DNA from 2 places in the Virgibacillus dakarensis genome. Region 2 is predicted to be linked to the other one. Evidence: riboswitches for the same ligand, from Rfam matches in the RefSeq annotation. Region 2 holds a riboswitch; the other holds the start of a gene.

Region 1 (8,253 bases), 890 kb from region 2:
AGTACGTAGGAAGTACCGGGGACGCGAGTTCCGTTTGGCACAACCGTCCCAGGCACAACCGGGCCAAGCAGCTTCGTACATTCCGGATAGCTAAGCGCAAGAATTCCACATCCTAAAGTATCAAGCAAAACATAACGAGCGGTCGTAAATGCTTCTGTGCTTATAATTTCTTTGTTTAAAACATAATCGGCAATTTCCTCGAGTAGTACATCGGTTTTATTTGTTTCATCTACTTTAATCACAATCCTCTTCCTTTCTATCCTTTTTATGTGGCAGGTTACGTGAGCCTTGATTATCTCAAATGTCGGCATGGCGATTAACTGAATTTTGTCGGCAAATCCGAGACACGCTTTTCGTGACATCACCTTCCGATAGTCAAATCACAAATTAATACGGTTTGCCAATATAATGGACCCGTGGGCGAAATATACGATTATGCTGATGCTGTTCAATCACATGCGCACTTAATCCAACTGTTCGTGCACTGAAAAAGATAGGTGTATATAACTGAATTGGAATCCCGAGCAGCCAATAAACTGGAGCAGCGTAATAATCCAGGTTCGGATATAAACCTTTCTCCCGCTTCATCAACTTTTCCCCAGCCTCACACATTTCCAGTAATAAGAAATCTCCGTTCTTCTCACAAAGTTGCTTTAATGATTCCTTCATCATTAATGCTCTTGGATCCATTTTATTCATATAAACCCGATGTCCAAAGCCCATAACTTTTTCTTTTCGGCTTAGCTTTTTCATTAGTAATTCTTCAAAGGAAGCTGCTGAATCAACTTCACGCAACATGTACATGACAGCCTCATTGGCACCACCATGCAAATTACCTTTCAGTGACGCAACCGCCCCTGTTAAGGCACCATATAAATCCGATTGCGTTGATGCTATCACTCTCGCAGTAAATGTGGAGTTCGGCATTTCATGTTCACTATACAATAGAAGGGATCGATCAAAAATCTTCGCCTCTTGTTCGGTCGGAACCTTTCCAGTGATCATATATAAAAAGTTGGCACTATAAGCTAATTCCTGCTGCGGTTGAACCGGCTCCTGGTTATTTAGTATTCGATAACTATTTACTGTAATAGTAGGCAGTTTTGCCAAGAGATCGTATGCCCTGCTTTTATTTACCGCTAAAGAACGGTCATCAATCTGTTCATCATAACCTGCAAGTACGGAGATGCCGGTTCTTAAACCATCCATCGGGTGTGTTGCTTTCGGTAATGATTTAAAAACTGCGATTAGACCAGTCGGAACATCATATAACGCTTTCAATTTTTCTTCCAACTTTGTTTTTGTTGTTTGATCAGGCAGTGTGTCTTCAAGCAAAAGGTTCACAATATCCAAGTAGTCCTTATCCTTCGATAGCGCTATTAAATCATGCCCTTTAATCACGATTTTCTCTTTTTCGGTATCAAGCAATGAAATCGCTGTTTCTGCTGCAACTACTCCCGCAAGCCCTGGTACAAACTTAGCATCTGTTTTCATAAAGATCTCCTCCATCCTCTCCGTTCATTATGGACAAACTTGAAACCCCTTTCAAAAAAAGTAATAAGTAATATTTCTTTTTGACTAAAGCTTTTTGCGCATGGACAAATTTGCCTGTTGACAACTTGTAATTGAGAGGTTTAAGCAACGACGAAATCACTATTAATGCCACTTGCAAAGGGGGTTTTAAAGAAAATGCTCCAGATGGGTGTTAATTTGGGCCTTATAGTACGTGTTCAAAAAGTCGCCGAATGAGAAGCAAGAAGGTCGAGGCGGCGTAGCTTTGAGCACCGGAGTGTACATAAAAAGGTACATGAGGAGCGGAAAAGCAAGCCAACGAAGAGATTCGCCGCTTATCATTTGGTGCCTTTTTGAACATCCTCTTATACATTAAAAAACAACTCCCATATTGAAGTTGTAACATGCTTCGAGGGAGAAAATATATAAACATGCACATCTGTTTATTTGCACGTAACACGACTCCTCGCAGGTTGTTATTGGACATAAACAGGTCTCCCTGGTCATGGTCATTACCTTTGGCCCTTCCCATTTCCATACAAACGAATACAGTGCCTCGCTCGAATCGTTCCCATATAAAGTTTGCGGACAAGTTACGGATTTCGACCTGACTCCCCTTTAAACAATAAATAGAATGAATTTGCCGCACCTATATCCTAAACCTATTCAATTTGTCTCTTAGAGTATATCACTCATTTTTTAAGATTACAATAATTCTCATCTTAGATAAATAGCTGTTATCGATAAATGATTACCCCGTTTATTGGATAATCTAAGAATAAAATTGCACCGTCTTAAAGTCTTTGGTATCGTTATTACTATGTCAAAATTTTTCAGGGGGATTCATGAAGAAAGTTACAAGGGTTTTTTACATCACTTTGGTTTTAGTTATCCTGGCAGTAATATTAGGTGCGGGAGTTTGACAGTTTCACTTCCAAAAAAACACTGTAAGCCTTGTGAGGGCTTATTTTTTTGTCAAATTTTTAATTTTATTATTGAGTACTATTTAGTACTATGTTATATTAGACGTATCTAAAGGAAATGGAGGGATAGTGATGCGCATTAAAAAGAGTGTGTCCAAGAATTCCGTTTCCTATTCCGTCATCGAAAATGTCCGTGATATCAACGGAAAATCAACGACAAAAGTTGTGGAAGCGCTTGGAAATGAAAAGGAGATCCGTGAAAAACATCCGGGTGTGGATCCGGAGGAATGGGCGCGGGCCTATGCAAAAAAATTAACGGAACAAAAGAAACAAAAAAGCGCGGTCATTATCGCAAAATATAATCCGCGAAAAATCGTTGAGCACAATCAGCGACGCTCGTTCAATGTTGGTTATTTGTTTTTACAATCCGTTTACTACCAACTGGGTTTACAGCACACGACAAGGACCATTCAGGAAAAATATCAGTTTCATTATGACCTCAATGAAATCCTGTCTAAATTAATTTATATGCGTGTGCTGCATCCTACGTCTAAAAAGAACTCGTTTGAACAAGCGCAATCCTTATTAGAAGGCATTCAATGCGAGCCCCACCAACTGTATCGCGCGTTAGATGTGCTGAAAAAGGAAACAGATTTTATTCAACAAACGGTTTATAAAAACAGCTTGAAATTGGTCAACCGTCACAAAAAAATTTTGTATTACGACTGTACCAATTTTTATTTCGAAATCGAACAGGAGGATGGGGATAAACAATTCGGAATATCAAAAGAAAATCGGCCAAATCCGATAGTTCAAATGGGGTTATTTATGGACGCCTCTGGTCTTCCCCTTGCCTTTTCTATTTTCAGAGGAAATGACAACGAACAAGGGTCTCTTAAGCCTTTAGAAAAAAGAATTTTAAAAGACTTTGAGCTATCCCAGTTTGTTGTCTGTACGGATGCAGGCCTATCTTCTGAAAAAAATCGGATATATAACACGTTAGGCAAGCGTGGATTCATTACTACACAATCCATCAAGAAATTAAAAAAACATCTGAAAGAATGGGCACTTGACCCTTCTGGGTGGCATGTAAGGCCAGGCGATAAAGCCATTCATCTTTCTGATGTTGATGACAGTTCCGAAAATCAAACAACTTATTTCAAAGAGCGTTGGATTAAAGAAGGAAATTTAGAACAACGGCTTCTTGTCACTTTTTCACCAAAATATAAAAATTATCAACAAACCATTCGGGAGAGACAAATCGAACGAGCTCTGAAAAAAGTGAAAAAACCATCTTCTCTTAAAAAGAAAAGACCCAATGATCCTGCGCGGTTTATTCAGGCCCAGTATACTACAGGAGACGGAGAGGTCGCTAAAAAGGCCCATTTCTCAATTGATGAGGGATCGATTCAAAAAGAAGCAAAGTATGACGGGTTTTATGGAGTGTGCACTAATCTGGAATCTGATCCACTGGAATTGATTCGTATTAATCAACAACGGTGGGAAATTGAAGAAAGTTTCCGCATCATGAAAAGTGAACTAAAATCAAGACCTGTGTATGTACGAAAAGAAGATCGGATCGAAGCCCATTTTCTTACTTGTTTTCTTGCCTTACTAACCTATCGTATAGTAGAGCAAAAATTAGAAGAGGCATTCACTTGTCCCGCAGTCATTCAAAAATTACGAAATATGGAGGTAATGGAAGTTTCCGGTGAAGGTTATGTTCCACTTTATGAGCGGGATGAATTAACGGATAAGTTGCATAAGGTGTTTGGGTTTCGAACAGACTATGAAATTGTTCCGATAAAGGACATGAAAAAAATTTTAAAACAATTGAAGAAGACAAAATAGTACTCAACTTTTGATAGTAAAAAAAACCTTCCAAAACCTTTCAATAACAAGGTTTCGGGAGGTTTTACCCTTCAAAAACTGTCAAAGACGAGAGTATATCACTCATTTTTTAAGATTACAATAATTCTCATCTTAGATAAATAGCTGTTATCGATAAATGATTACCCCGTTTATTGGATAATCTAAGAATAAAATTGCACCGTCTTAAAGTCTTTGGTATCGTTATTACTATGTCAAAATTTTTCAGGGGGATTCATGAAGAAAGTTACAAGGGTTTTTTACATCACTTTGGTTTTAGTTATCCTGGCAGTAATATTAGGTGCTCTGTTTCCCGGGCAATTTGAGAAAATAACCGGCAACATTAAAGCATTTGTTGCGACATCATTTGGCTGGTATTACATGCTGCTTATGTCTGCCATGATTATTCTTTCTATTATCATTGCAATTAGTCCATACGGTAAAATTCGTCTAGGCAAGGACAAAGAGCGACCGGATTTTTCAACTCCTACATGGATAGCCATGCTGTTCTCTGCGGGGATGGGAATCGGGCTCGTGTTCTATGGTGCTGCTGAGCCACTATTTAACTATGCCCTTGATGCAGCAACAGAAAAAGTTGGTACGGATGCAGCCTTCAAAGAAGGTCTTTCCTATTCTTATTTCCACTGGGGAGTTCACATTTGGGCGATGTATGGCATTGTGGCACTAGCATTGGCATTCTTCCAATTCCGCAAAGAAGAACCGGGATTAATTTCGGCCACATTAAAACCATTGTTCGGAGAGAAAATGAATGGTCCGCTTGGGGTTTTAATTGATGTACTAGCAGTGTTTGCGACGGTTTTTGGGGTTGCAACCTCACTAGGCTTTGGGGCAGCCCAGATTAATGGGGGACTCTCCCATTTATTTGGTGTAGAAGTTAGCTTTTTCTCACAGTTTATCATTATTCTGATCGTAACAATCCTTTTCATTGCATCCGCTTGGTCCGGCTTAAGTAAAGGAATTAAATATTTATCCAATACAAACATGGTACTTGCGGTTTTATTACTAGTCGTTGTGATAATTGTTGGTCCGACATTATTGATTCTTGATATGTTTACTGAAACGTTTGGGCAATACATGCAGAACCTCATAGAAATGAGCTTCCGAACCGCACCACTTGAGGGAGATAATCGTGCCTGGCATAACAATTGGACAATCTTCTTCTGGGCATGGTGGATATCCTGGGCACCATTTGTCGGCATGTTCATTGCACGTGTATCTAAAGGAAGAACCATTCGTCAATTTCTACTCGGTGTAATGGTCGCACCAACATTATTTGTTTCCATCTGGTTTGCCGCATTTGGTACAACTGCTGGAGATGTACAAAACAGTGGTACTGACTTGACAAACTATGCAACAGAACTCGTATTGTTTAATATGTTCGATCAAATGCCGTTATCGTTCATTCTTTCCATCATTGCGATTTTGCTGATTGCGTCATTCTTCATTACCTCTGCCGATTCAGCGACGTTTGTTCTCGGTATACAATCAACGAACGGTTCCCTGATACCGCCGAATCAAGTCAAAATCATTTGGGGTATCGCTCAATCTGCCGTAGCACTAATTTTGCTCTATGTCGGCGGTTTAACAGCGATTCAGAACACCATTATCATCGCCGCACTACCGTTTTCATTTGTCATGATTTTAATGGTAATAGCATTGTTTAAGGCACTAAGTAAAGAAGTAAAATAGTGACAGGCACCCGACTGGGTGCCTGTCACTCGAAAAACTATTGCTCTTTACCAGCCGCTTGTTGTGCATTAAATTTCCACTCAAGTTTTAGTGAATCACCTTGGAATTGATTTTGGTCTTCACCGTTATCAAGGAAATTAAACTTTACAACAAGATCATCTGAACTTCCTGCTTCAAGACCTTTTTCACCAAATGCTGGTAAAAAAACACTTTCGTTAACTGCTTCCGGTGTCATCTCTTTCAAATCTGCCAGCGTTGTTTCATAGATTACCTCATCCAGCTTATCCGCATTGTACAGGAATTCAACCTGAATATGCTTGCCGAAATCGTCAGTATTATTGCCCTCCGCATCGATAACGCTATAATTCGTTTCCAGCAGTACTTTCGCTATATCCAATGATCCACTGTTTTGCAATTCAAAATCGCGTATGACAGAATCATCTGGTTTCAGACCGTCTACATCAATAATCGTCGTTGGTTCCACAGCTAAATCCAATGTTCCTGCCGCAAATGTATTATTGGTTGTCTTACTGGAGCTGAAATACGCATAAGTCCCCCCGCCAATCAACGTTAAACCAAGCACAGCCGACATAATACCCAATCCAAGTTGTTTCTTTAAACCCATCTAAAACTTCCCCCTTCATTTTATTGGTTAAAACATAACTGCCTATTTCGCGTCTGTCCCTACATCACCTTTGGGTTTATCGATTTGTCTTAATGCACGCCAAATCGTTACCATAGAGTATAAAAGCAGACAAACACCAGGTAACACTAACATTAACGCAGCACCCTCTCTGGAGTTAGCAAAATTCATAACATACCCGACATACGGAACCGTAAATCCTGTATATACCCCGACAATATCTCCTGGTGAGACAGGATCCATATCGGGCGCGTCATTCGCATCTCCTTTGGTAATATAGTGCTGTCCATCTTCCTTCACTTGCACAATCCGGTGTGTCACAAAAATATCTTCTTCTGTTTTAAATGTAACCACATCACCTTTTTGAAAGGTCTGCTGCCCATCAGTAGACTTTATCGTTATGATCGATCCGGTTTGAATGTCTGGTTCCATTGACCCGGAAAGGACCGTCTTGATTTGATAGCCAAATATACTTGCTTCACCACCTGAAGCTTTCATCGATATCACGGCAAATAACGTAACGAGCAGCACAATAAACAATAGGGTTGTTACAATATTGCTGATCAGCTTTAAAATACTTTTTGCTTTCATACAAACATCACTCCGATGCCCTTTTCCATCATTCTTTTCCGCTTGGCTCCGTCTGTTCATTTCCCTCAGATTTTGTTGTTGGCTTGTCATTTGCTGCTTTTACTTCTTGTTCTGATCCTTCTGATGCAGCCTTCTGATCGGCTCTTTCTGATTGATTCGATGTTTCATCCTTACCTTCATCCGTCAAGACTTTATCCTGCTTATCTGCATCTGTCTTATCTTCACTAGCCTGTTGATCCTGTTCCACATCGCCTGCTTCATTTTCCTGATCCTTGTTTTCCACTTCCGCTTGTTCTTCTTCCTTAATATTATCCCCGCTCGCAGGTTCCGTTTCTGCTTCACCAAATTGATCCGACGTGGATAGTCTTCCATCAACGGTTTGGCTATCCGTAAAATATGCCGTTGTCGGCGTGATTAATTGCGAGATGGTAAAAAATAACAGGTATCCGGTAACAAGCGGGAATAGAATATACATTTTCCATCCAGAATTCTTTTTTGTACGGAAAATCATGATAAAACTCCTTCACAAAGCATATCCCTCTGTGACAAACTGTGTACTTGCCACAGAGGTTTTTATTTAAAAAGTTATTGCCATTTTTCAATCAGGTTATCAGCATGTTTATTCAGTGTCTTTGCAGCGTCTTCTGCTATCAGGTTATTGTCCTTGTAATAATCAATTGCTGATTTGAAGTTCTTCATATGCTTGACAGCTTTATTCTGTAATCCACTATCGGCATAATGGCCGATTGCCGTCAATTGCGTTTTTAATAGACGTGTAACGATTGGATTTTTGATTTCTCCATTTTGCTGATACTGGTCAACAAGTGTCAGCATTGCTTCAACATTTGATTCAGTAGCTCCATCTTCTTTCTCTACGACGATGGTCTTTTTCGTCACATGCCCGCCAAGATCCACTACTTTGAATTCAAATTCATTTTTACCGTCTTTCAGGTCTAACTGAATATCGTTAATCTTCTTTTCAAAACCGTTCATACCATACGGTTC
Region 2 (8,253 bases):
TATACATCGTTTTCTAGTCTGTTCATCTGTTCATGCTTCCGACTCGATTACCCTATTGGTTGCAACTCGTGCTCCAGCTGTTCCAAAATGCAATCGACAAATTTCCGGCATTTGCTCCAATCCTGTGATTGAGGTCTAAGTTCTACTTTCATTGTCACTGCTAAATTCGTATGGACGTACAGCATATCGCGAAATTCCTCTACCGCTCCGCAAAAATAAGGGAAGAAGCTGTCACCCGTACCAAATACACCTGTCGTTAATTGTTGTGTATCGGCTGACTCAATTTGCTCATATAGTGCAAGCATTTCTCCAGGGATGGTGCCATTTGCCCAGGTATACGTACCAATCACAATCCCATCATAATCGGTAATGCAATTAAGCGGAAAATGCTTGACCGAAAAAAGGTCAACGTGAATAGAAGAGGCAGTAAATTGTTGTTGGATCATTTCCGCCAATTCTTCTGTATTACCTGTTACCGACGCGTAAACAACCGCAATTCGCAAAACTATCACCTACAATTCTTCAAACCCATTGGACTGGGTTACTTTGGAATATGTCCTTGCCTTTTGTTCAAAGAAGTCAGATTTCGTTTCATTGATCATTTCATCGCTAAATACATGGATCCATGGCATTGGATTTTTTCTTTCCTCGTAAAGATTTTTCATTCCTAATTGACGCAACCGTTTGTTGGCAAGATATTCGACATACTGATCAAATTCGGTCAAATCAATTCCTTCAATATCAGCTAAAATATGATGCGCCCATTCTTTTTCCAATTCTGTAGCATTGGTAATCGATTGATAGATATAATCAATATTTTCATCTGTATTTAACTCCGGATTTTCCGCAAGCAGGATCCGGATGAATTGGGTAATAAAGTACGTATGCTGCATTTCATCACGTTGAATATAACTAATCATCGTACTTGATTTCAACATCTTTTGCTGACGTGCCAGATTATAGAAAAAGGCAAATCCCGCATAAAAATAAATTCCTTCCAAATTGATCGAGTTCACGCCAAGTTTGAAAATATTTTCTGGTGTCGGATTATTTCTGAAGGTATCATAGGTATTTAAAATAAGCTGATTCCGCTTTAAAACAATCGGATCACTTTTCGCTTGGTCAAAGCGTTCATTTTGCTCTTTTAGTGGTACTAACGAGCTTAAAATATACGAGTATGATTCATTGTGAACCGCTTCTTGCTGGGATATTACAGCAAAAATAGCTTTAAAACTTGAATCCGAAACATAGTCCATCACCTGATTCATTGTTGGTGTTTGCAGACTGTCCAGCATCGCCAGCTGGGTATTGACCCGTAAGAAAATATCTTGTTCATTTTGACTTAATAAATCCCATTGTTTAATATCATCCTGCATATTTATTTCCTGAGCCTTCCAGAAGTTTGACAACAATGCTTGATATAAATCGTACATCTGCGGATAAGCGATATCATTCCAGTTTAATAGCCCAGAAGATTTTCCATTAATGATACCGGTCGATTTATTAGGAAATTCCGGGTTTAATAAATTGATTCGCTTTATCGGTGTATTGACAGTCATTTATTTTATTCCTCCCCTATTTAATCAAAACATTACCGGAGTATTTACGGAAAGAAATCAGCGATAGGCCGATTTCTTCCTGTCAAATCTGCAAACAGTTAATTGCGTCTCCTAACTATGACATGCTTCACATTCTTCTATCTCCGCCTGCGAAGTGCTTCTCACATAATACGTTGTTTTCAACCCTTGCTTCCAAGCGTCCATGTGCAGATTCAACAAATCCCTTGCTTTAATATCATGCCGGACGTATAAATTAAAGCTAATCGATTGATCGACATGACGTTGTCGCGCCGCATTTTGTCTAATACTCCAGTGCTGATCCAATTCATGCCGGGATCTGCGGTAAAAGGCATATGTCGTATGATCCAAATCTGGTGCTGTAACTTTGAATTTGAAATTTTTCTTTTCCTCGGCGTATTCTACAGCATAGATCGGATCAATCCCGTCTGTTGAGCCACCGATTTTCGCAGTCGATGAATTGGGTGCTACAGCCATTAGCCAACCGTTACGGATACCATGCTTCGCAACTTGTTCTCTCAGTTCCAGCCAGCGATCTTTATTGTACCCTTTCCGGTTAAAATAGGCACCCGTCTGCCATTCCGAACCTGAGAAATTACTGTATGCTCCCTTTTCTTTAGCAAGCTCCATCGATGACCTAATCGCATGATAGGCAATATTCTCATACAATTCATCCGCATATGCTACCGCTTGATCCGACTCCCAATAAATACCTTTCAGCGCCAATAGATGATGCCAACCAAAAGTTCCCAATCCCACTGCACGGTATTTCTGGTTCGTTACTTGTGCTTGTCCAACCATAATCGTGTTCAAATCAATTACATTGTCAAGCATCCGCATTTGGATCGCAATAAGCCGATCTAATACATCTGCCTCTACTGCACGCGGAAGATTAATAGATGATAGATTACAAACAACAAAATCCCCCGGTTTCCGTACAATGACAATATTTCCGTCATTATCCTGATATTCATTGGTAATCGCAGTTGCCGACATATTTTGCATAATCTCCGTGCACAAATTGCTGCAGTAAATCGATGTCCGGCCAATTCCACGTACATGTTTATTCGGATTCTGCCGGTTCGCTTCATCGCGGTAAAACATGTACGGTGTCCCGGTTTCGAGCTGTGCAACCATGATTCGTGCCATAATATCCATCGCCCGGTATGTTTTCCGGGGGAGCAATGGATGGTTTACCGCCTCCTCGTATTTTTCGGCAAAGTATTTCTGGTCTGTTTCGTCATAAAAGTCCTCTAAACCAAGTGCATTACCAAATTCATCTTTCCATCCCATTATCTGTTTCACCTGATGCGGACAAAAGGTGTGCCACTGGCCAATACTGCGGCCATTCTCATCAACTTCCTGCAGTTTTTCCATAAATAAGTCTGGCATCGCTACACCTGTAAAAATATCATGAGCTTTACGCCTTTCGTCCCCATTATTCGTTTTCAGATCAAGGAAGCCATTCATGATGTCCTTATGAAACACATCCAGATAAACTGCAACAGCTCCTTGACGCTGGCCAAGCTGATCAACACTGACCGCTGTATCATTCAGCAAACGGATCCAGGGAACAACACCAGATGAATTTCCTTTGAATTTTTTAATATCCGACCCAAGTGCCCGCACTTTTCCGTAATAAACACCGATCCCACCGCCATCTTTACTAAGTCTGGCAATATCCCAATTATTTAAATAGATCCCATCAAGTGAGTCATCAACCGTATCAATAAAGCACGAGGAAAGCTGACCAAAGCTTTTTCCCGCGTTGGCAAGTGTTGGTGTTGCTACAGTCATATACAGGTTACTCATTGCCCAGTAAGCTTCTTTTACCAATTCCAGTCGGTTTTCCTTTGGTTCGTGCTTCATCAATGTCATGGCGATAATCATGAATCGCTCTTGCGGCAGTTCATAAATCTGATGTTCATGGTCCTTTGTTATGTAACGGTCAGCAAGCAAAAACAGGCCGATATAATTAAACAATTGATCCCGTTCAGGATCGATTTCTTTTTCCAATGCTTTGATTTCGTCTTTTTCGTAAAAACAGAGCAGATCTTCTGCATAGATTCCTTTCTCTGAAAGCGTCCTGATTAGTTGATAAAAATCGCCATATTTTATGTCTTCGTTATAGCCGCGGTTTGTGGCCGCCTGCTGATATAATTCGTTTAAATACATTCTGGCAGCAACAAAAGTCCACCCCGGCTGATCCATCGCAATATTATTCAGCGCATAGAATAATGCCTGCTGGTTTGCTTCCTCTTTTGATACGTCTAAAGCCTTTATTTGTTGTGTGATGCTTGCTGTATCCAGATGATATTTTTGTGCAGCTGCATCCAGTTCGGCAATGATGTCATCCATGACTGAAGCTGTTTGTAAACTCATTTCTTCTTCCTCCCTTTTCCGATATATGTCCAAAACAAGTGCCCGAAGTCAACCCTTACTTTTTGAACATCCTTTTCCGGGAATTAAAAATCCACCCAATATTATTTGAGTGGATGAAACGACAGCACAACTAAACGAAGGGTAACTTGTCCCTACAGAGGTTGTTCAAAAGATCCAGTAAATAAAGACACATTTATCCTCCCTTTTGAACACACACCTACAGCACCATCATCCCATCTTCTCAATCCCCGAAGAAGCTGAAATTTCACCTTATACTAGACAGGTCTCCTGACTGATGCTTCCACCTACTCCTGATTCCTTCCCGTATACCACGTACACAGTGGATCTCTTCACTTTCGTCAGCATTTACAGTTGCGGGGGCAGTTCTGGACTTTCACCAGATTCCCAATTAAGCCAAACGGCATCTTAGCCTAGGTTAAAATACTATATATAGTTTTCTGGATAGTAGTTAATACAATATATTGTATTAATTGTGTAATACCAATACTAAATCAATTCTTCTGTTTTGGCAAGAGGTGAATTTACTTTTCCTCGGATTTATCGTCAATTCGTGATGATGTTTCTGCAGCTCGTGCAGATTTAAAACAAAGTCGCGAAGCTTTACTTCCCTTTGGATGCTGCTTTGTCTAAAGGGGCTTTTTAAATATATCATCAATCTCCAGTATATTATATTTCTATATTCAGTTTTATAGTTCTCTTCCTGGTTTGGCATCCTATAAATCCTACGGTTGGATAATTTTTATTGATTTTTGGTAAACTCCATCTTCATATTTGGTTTGCCATCATTGCTACTAAACCAAGACGGTAGGCAGCTGGGAATTTTTCCAATAGATTTTCATTATACTTATTAGTGAGTAAAGCCAAATTATAGGGCATAAGCAGCCAATAGATTTGTAAACATGTAGATGTATTATCGTACATTATTGACTTCAAGTGATTGTATGTCACTTTATGCTTTCTTTTTCTTCATCCAGGAGATAAATAACAACAAAAAAGGTACCGGATACAGGACAATCATGTATGTATATATGTTAATTGCTTCAGTAATACGAAAATGTTCTTTTGAAAGATAAAGGGTACCGAAAAAAGTAAGAACAACGAAAAAAGAAAACAGTATTCGTTTCACCCATTTCGAGGAATTTGCCGATACGCTCATATTGTAGGCAATCCGAAAATAAAGACTACAGCGGATATACGTACCGAATGTCATTAAAATCATGCCATAAATATCAAAGCGATCAATAAACCCCAAATTGATAATTCGTACAATTTCCGTTGCCGGATACGTAAAATTATCAGCTTGTCCTTGTCCAAAAATTGTAATGACGCCGGTTATTGTCGAAGTCATCATCAGTGCATTTAGCAATACCCCAATGATCCATAATAAAAACAATCGTTTTTCGTGAATGTTTTTGATTGGAACACATAATAACAACAATAGCTCAATCCAAATGCTTACAAGAATTAGAGTGCCCCATAATACTGGACCCCATCCAAACTCCAACAAAGGCTGAAGTTCACTCCAATCCTTTTTTGGAGTATCCATCAATGTAACGGTATGACCTGTAATCAAGCCAATAAGAGCTAACACACCAGCAGTTAATGCAATTCGTTTAATACCCTTAGTGGCTGCATAGAAGAAAAAGATTAAAAACCAGATGAGAATGGCCATTCGAGGCGTCTCAGGCAAAAAATCAATAAAAACAACATCAACCAAGGCAGAAAATGAAAATATTGTTAAAAATAAAAAATAGAGAATGAAAAGCCCGACAACAATTCTTCCAAACCATTTACCTAAAAGAAGGGCAAACATTTCGGAAATATTGATGCCCGGATGGTTCAAACGCAGTCGATAAATTGCATATGCAAATGCAAATGCGGCTGGAAGTGAGAGAAGAACGGAAATCCAAGCATCTCTTCCAGCAACATCGAGCATTATCGGGAGGATAAGGACATGTCCCATAACAGGAAGTGTCATGATTAATAAAAATAGCGTCTCCCATTTTGTTAACATATTTTTTTACTCCTTTATAATTATAAAGTTCATTTTGAAAATGGATAGGGGTTGTTGTATGGTTTTCGATGTTCACGAGGATCATTTTCGTTAATCAACCCTTCATGGGTAATGTTGGCATCAACATCGATAGATATCTTTGCATTAGCAAAGATATCATTCCATTCCGAATGAATAGTTTGCCACTGTTCTGGATATGTTCGATGTGTTTCTAATCCAATTTCAGTAATATCTGTTTCCAATTCTTTTTGTAATTTCTTTAATGTGGTATGAATTTCATTTTGAACGTGATGAGAGATCTTTTTTTCAATTTCTTTTAAGAAAGCTTCGTTAATTCTTTTTGTCGTCATATTATCTGAAAGTGTACCTTCAATCTTTGTTTGGATACCCACGTTTAACTGCCTTCCATTTAAAATCGGTTTCGTTTTTGTTTTTGCTTTCGTAATTTCTAAAGAAACTTTCTCGTTTTCATCGAGGGAAACAGTAATACTCCCACCCTCGACATGATTTAAGAGCCAATTCAGCCCCATCGTTTCTTCAGTGTTAAGCTTGCCCACCATTTGATTGTTTTTGATAACTGCTGTTCCGTCAATTGAGGTGACTGTTTGTTCACCTGCCTTTTTAATTGAAAGCATTGGTATGTAGCCATTAGGAATGGGTCCTTCGATTAACTTATAAAATTCACGAGAAGTTATTGGTGCATATTCAGCAATAAATTGTGTTTGCTCCAAAGCAGTCACAAGCTCAATAGAGGTAAGATTCTCATACAGGGTCGGCGTGTTCAAAATCTCGCTTGGATCTTCCTGCGTTATAAATAGGTGACTGTTTAAGCGAAACATTTGATCCCGTCTAACAGTGTCGAGTAAATGGAAAAAATTCCCTTTTGCTAACCTCTCGCTAACTATCCATGCACGAGCATGTCCGAATTGAAGGCGCCGTTTTGCATACCGAATCAATTCACGAGCTCCCTCAAGAAATGTATCAGCGTTTTTTTCTAGTATGATATGTTGTCCACTACCTTTACCCCCACCTTGACCTCCTTCTTGATTACTTGTTGGTTTAATGATTTCAACGCTTATTTTTAATTGTTCGTCTGACTTATCCAGACCAACTCCGTGGACGAGGGCTGTTTTATCAAGCTCTTGGTTGTTCCAGCAACCTGTTAATAAAAAGAGGCTGCAAATCATGATGAAGATCGTTCGTATCATTGTTTATCACCTGTTTTTGGTAATGACTTCATTCTTGTTGTGCGTTGATTTGGTATACTTTTTGGTCGCTGTTTCAGCAACTTCGTTGGAAAACGGATAATACCGTCCTTCCAATCTTGAAAGTGGCTTGGTGAAAAGGGTGTCATATAAGGAACCCCAAGTGATGTTAATGACACCATATGGGTTAACAGACCCAACATAGCCATACACAATCCATATGATCCGAACACGCTACTGGCAATGAACAAACCAATACGTATTAATGCAGTGACATCCGCGATTGGCGTAATGACGAAGGCGGCTATATAAGATATGGAAACTATAACAATTGTCGGGGCTCCGACAAGTCCAGCCGATACGGATACATCTCCCAAAATTAAGGCACCAACGATGCTTAAAGCAGATCCGAGTTGTTTGGGCAGTCTAACTCCAGCCTCACGAACAACTTCAAACATCAAGATCATCATAATGACTTCCATCGCAAGTGGAAACGGAACCGTTTCTCTTGCTTGAATTAGTGGTACAATCATATCTGATGGAATTAACGATTTATTAAAATTAAGGACAGAAATATATAAAGCAGGAAAAGAGATGCTGATAAAAAAAGCCAAAAAACGCATTAAACGAATGAATGAGCTATAATATGGACGAGAATTATAGTCCTCAATGTTCTGGAAACTTTCGAGAAACAAATGTGGAACATATAAACAAAAGGGGTTTCCATCAATTAAAAGCAAGACTCTTCCTTCCATTAACAAAGCTGCTGCCTTATCAGGCCGTTCCGTATTGCCAACTGTCGGAAGGATTGAATATGGGTGATCTTCAATCAATTGTTCAACATCTCCTGAGCTGTTAATTGAATCCACCTTTATCTCATCAAGACGATGCTTGACTCGTTGTACAAGGTCAAGGTCAACGATGTCCTTTATATAAGCTATCGTAACACCCGTTTGACTATACTTGCCGATCTCTATTGTTTCGAATCGCAAAGAAGGGTGGGCAATTCTACGGCGAAGCAATGAAACATTTACCCCCGTTGATTCGATAAAAC

Evidence for each region. Region 2 has a riboswitch for cobalamin ahead of CZ382_RS15340 (ribonucleoside-diphosphate reductase subunit alpha). Riboswitches for the same ligand answer to the same signal wherever they lie in the genome.
Region 1: another riboswitch for cobalamin. It lies ahead of mmgD (citrate synthase); the one in region 2 lies ahead of CZ382_RS15340 (ribonucleoside-diphosphate reductase subunit alpha).

Annotation. Positions count from the first base shown of each region.
Region 1 covers NZ_LT732554.1:2,023,272-2,031,524, reverse strand. Annotated here, with positions in the region: gene prpD (2-methylcitrate dehydratase) at 1-242, opposite strand, end outside; gene mmgD (citrate synthase) at 388-1,494, opposite strand; cobalamin riboswitch at 1,984-2,180, opposite strand; gene CZ382_RS19240 (IS1634 family transposase) at 2,568-4,286, shown strand; gene CZ382_RS19235 (glycine betaine uptake BCCT transporter) at 4,542-6,014, shown strand; gene CZ382_RS19230 (CalY family protein) at 6,052-6,639, opposite strand; gene sipW (signal peptidase I SipW) at 6,682-7,248, opposite strand; gene CZ382_RS19220 (hypothetical protein) at 7,277-7,759, opposite strand; gene CZ382_RS19215 (S8 family serine peptidase) at 7,834-8,253, opposite strand, start outside.
Region 2 covers NZ_LT732554.1:1,134,627-1,142,879, reverse strand. Annotated here, with positions in the region: gene CZ382_RS15350 (flavodoxin domain-containing protein) at 48-512, opposite strand; gene CZ382_RS15345 (ribonucleotide-diphosphate reductase subunit beta) at 513-1,559, opposite strand; gene CZ382_RS15340 (ribonucleoside-diphosphate reductase subunit alpha) at 1,671-3,959, opposite strand; cobalamin riboswitch at 4,221-4,403, opposite strand; gene CZ382_RS15335 (GerAB/ArcD/ProY family transporter) at 4,930-5,994, opposite strand; gene CZ382_RS15330 (Ger(x)C family spore germination protein) at 6,024-7,202, opposite strand; gene CZ382_RS15325 (spore germination protein) at 7,199-8,253, opposite strand, start outside.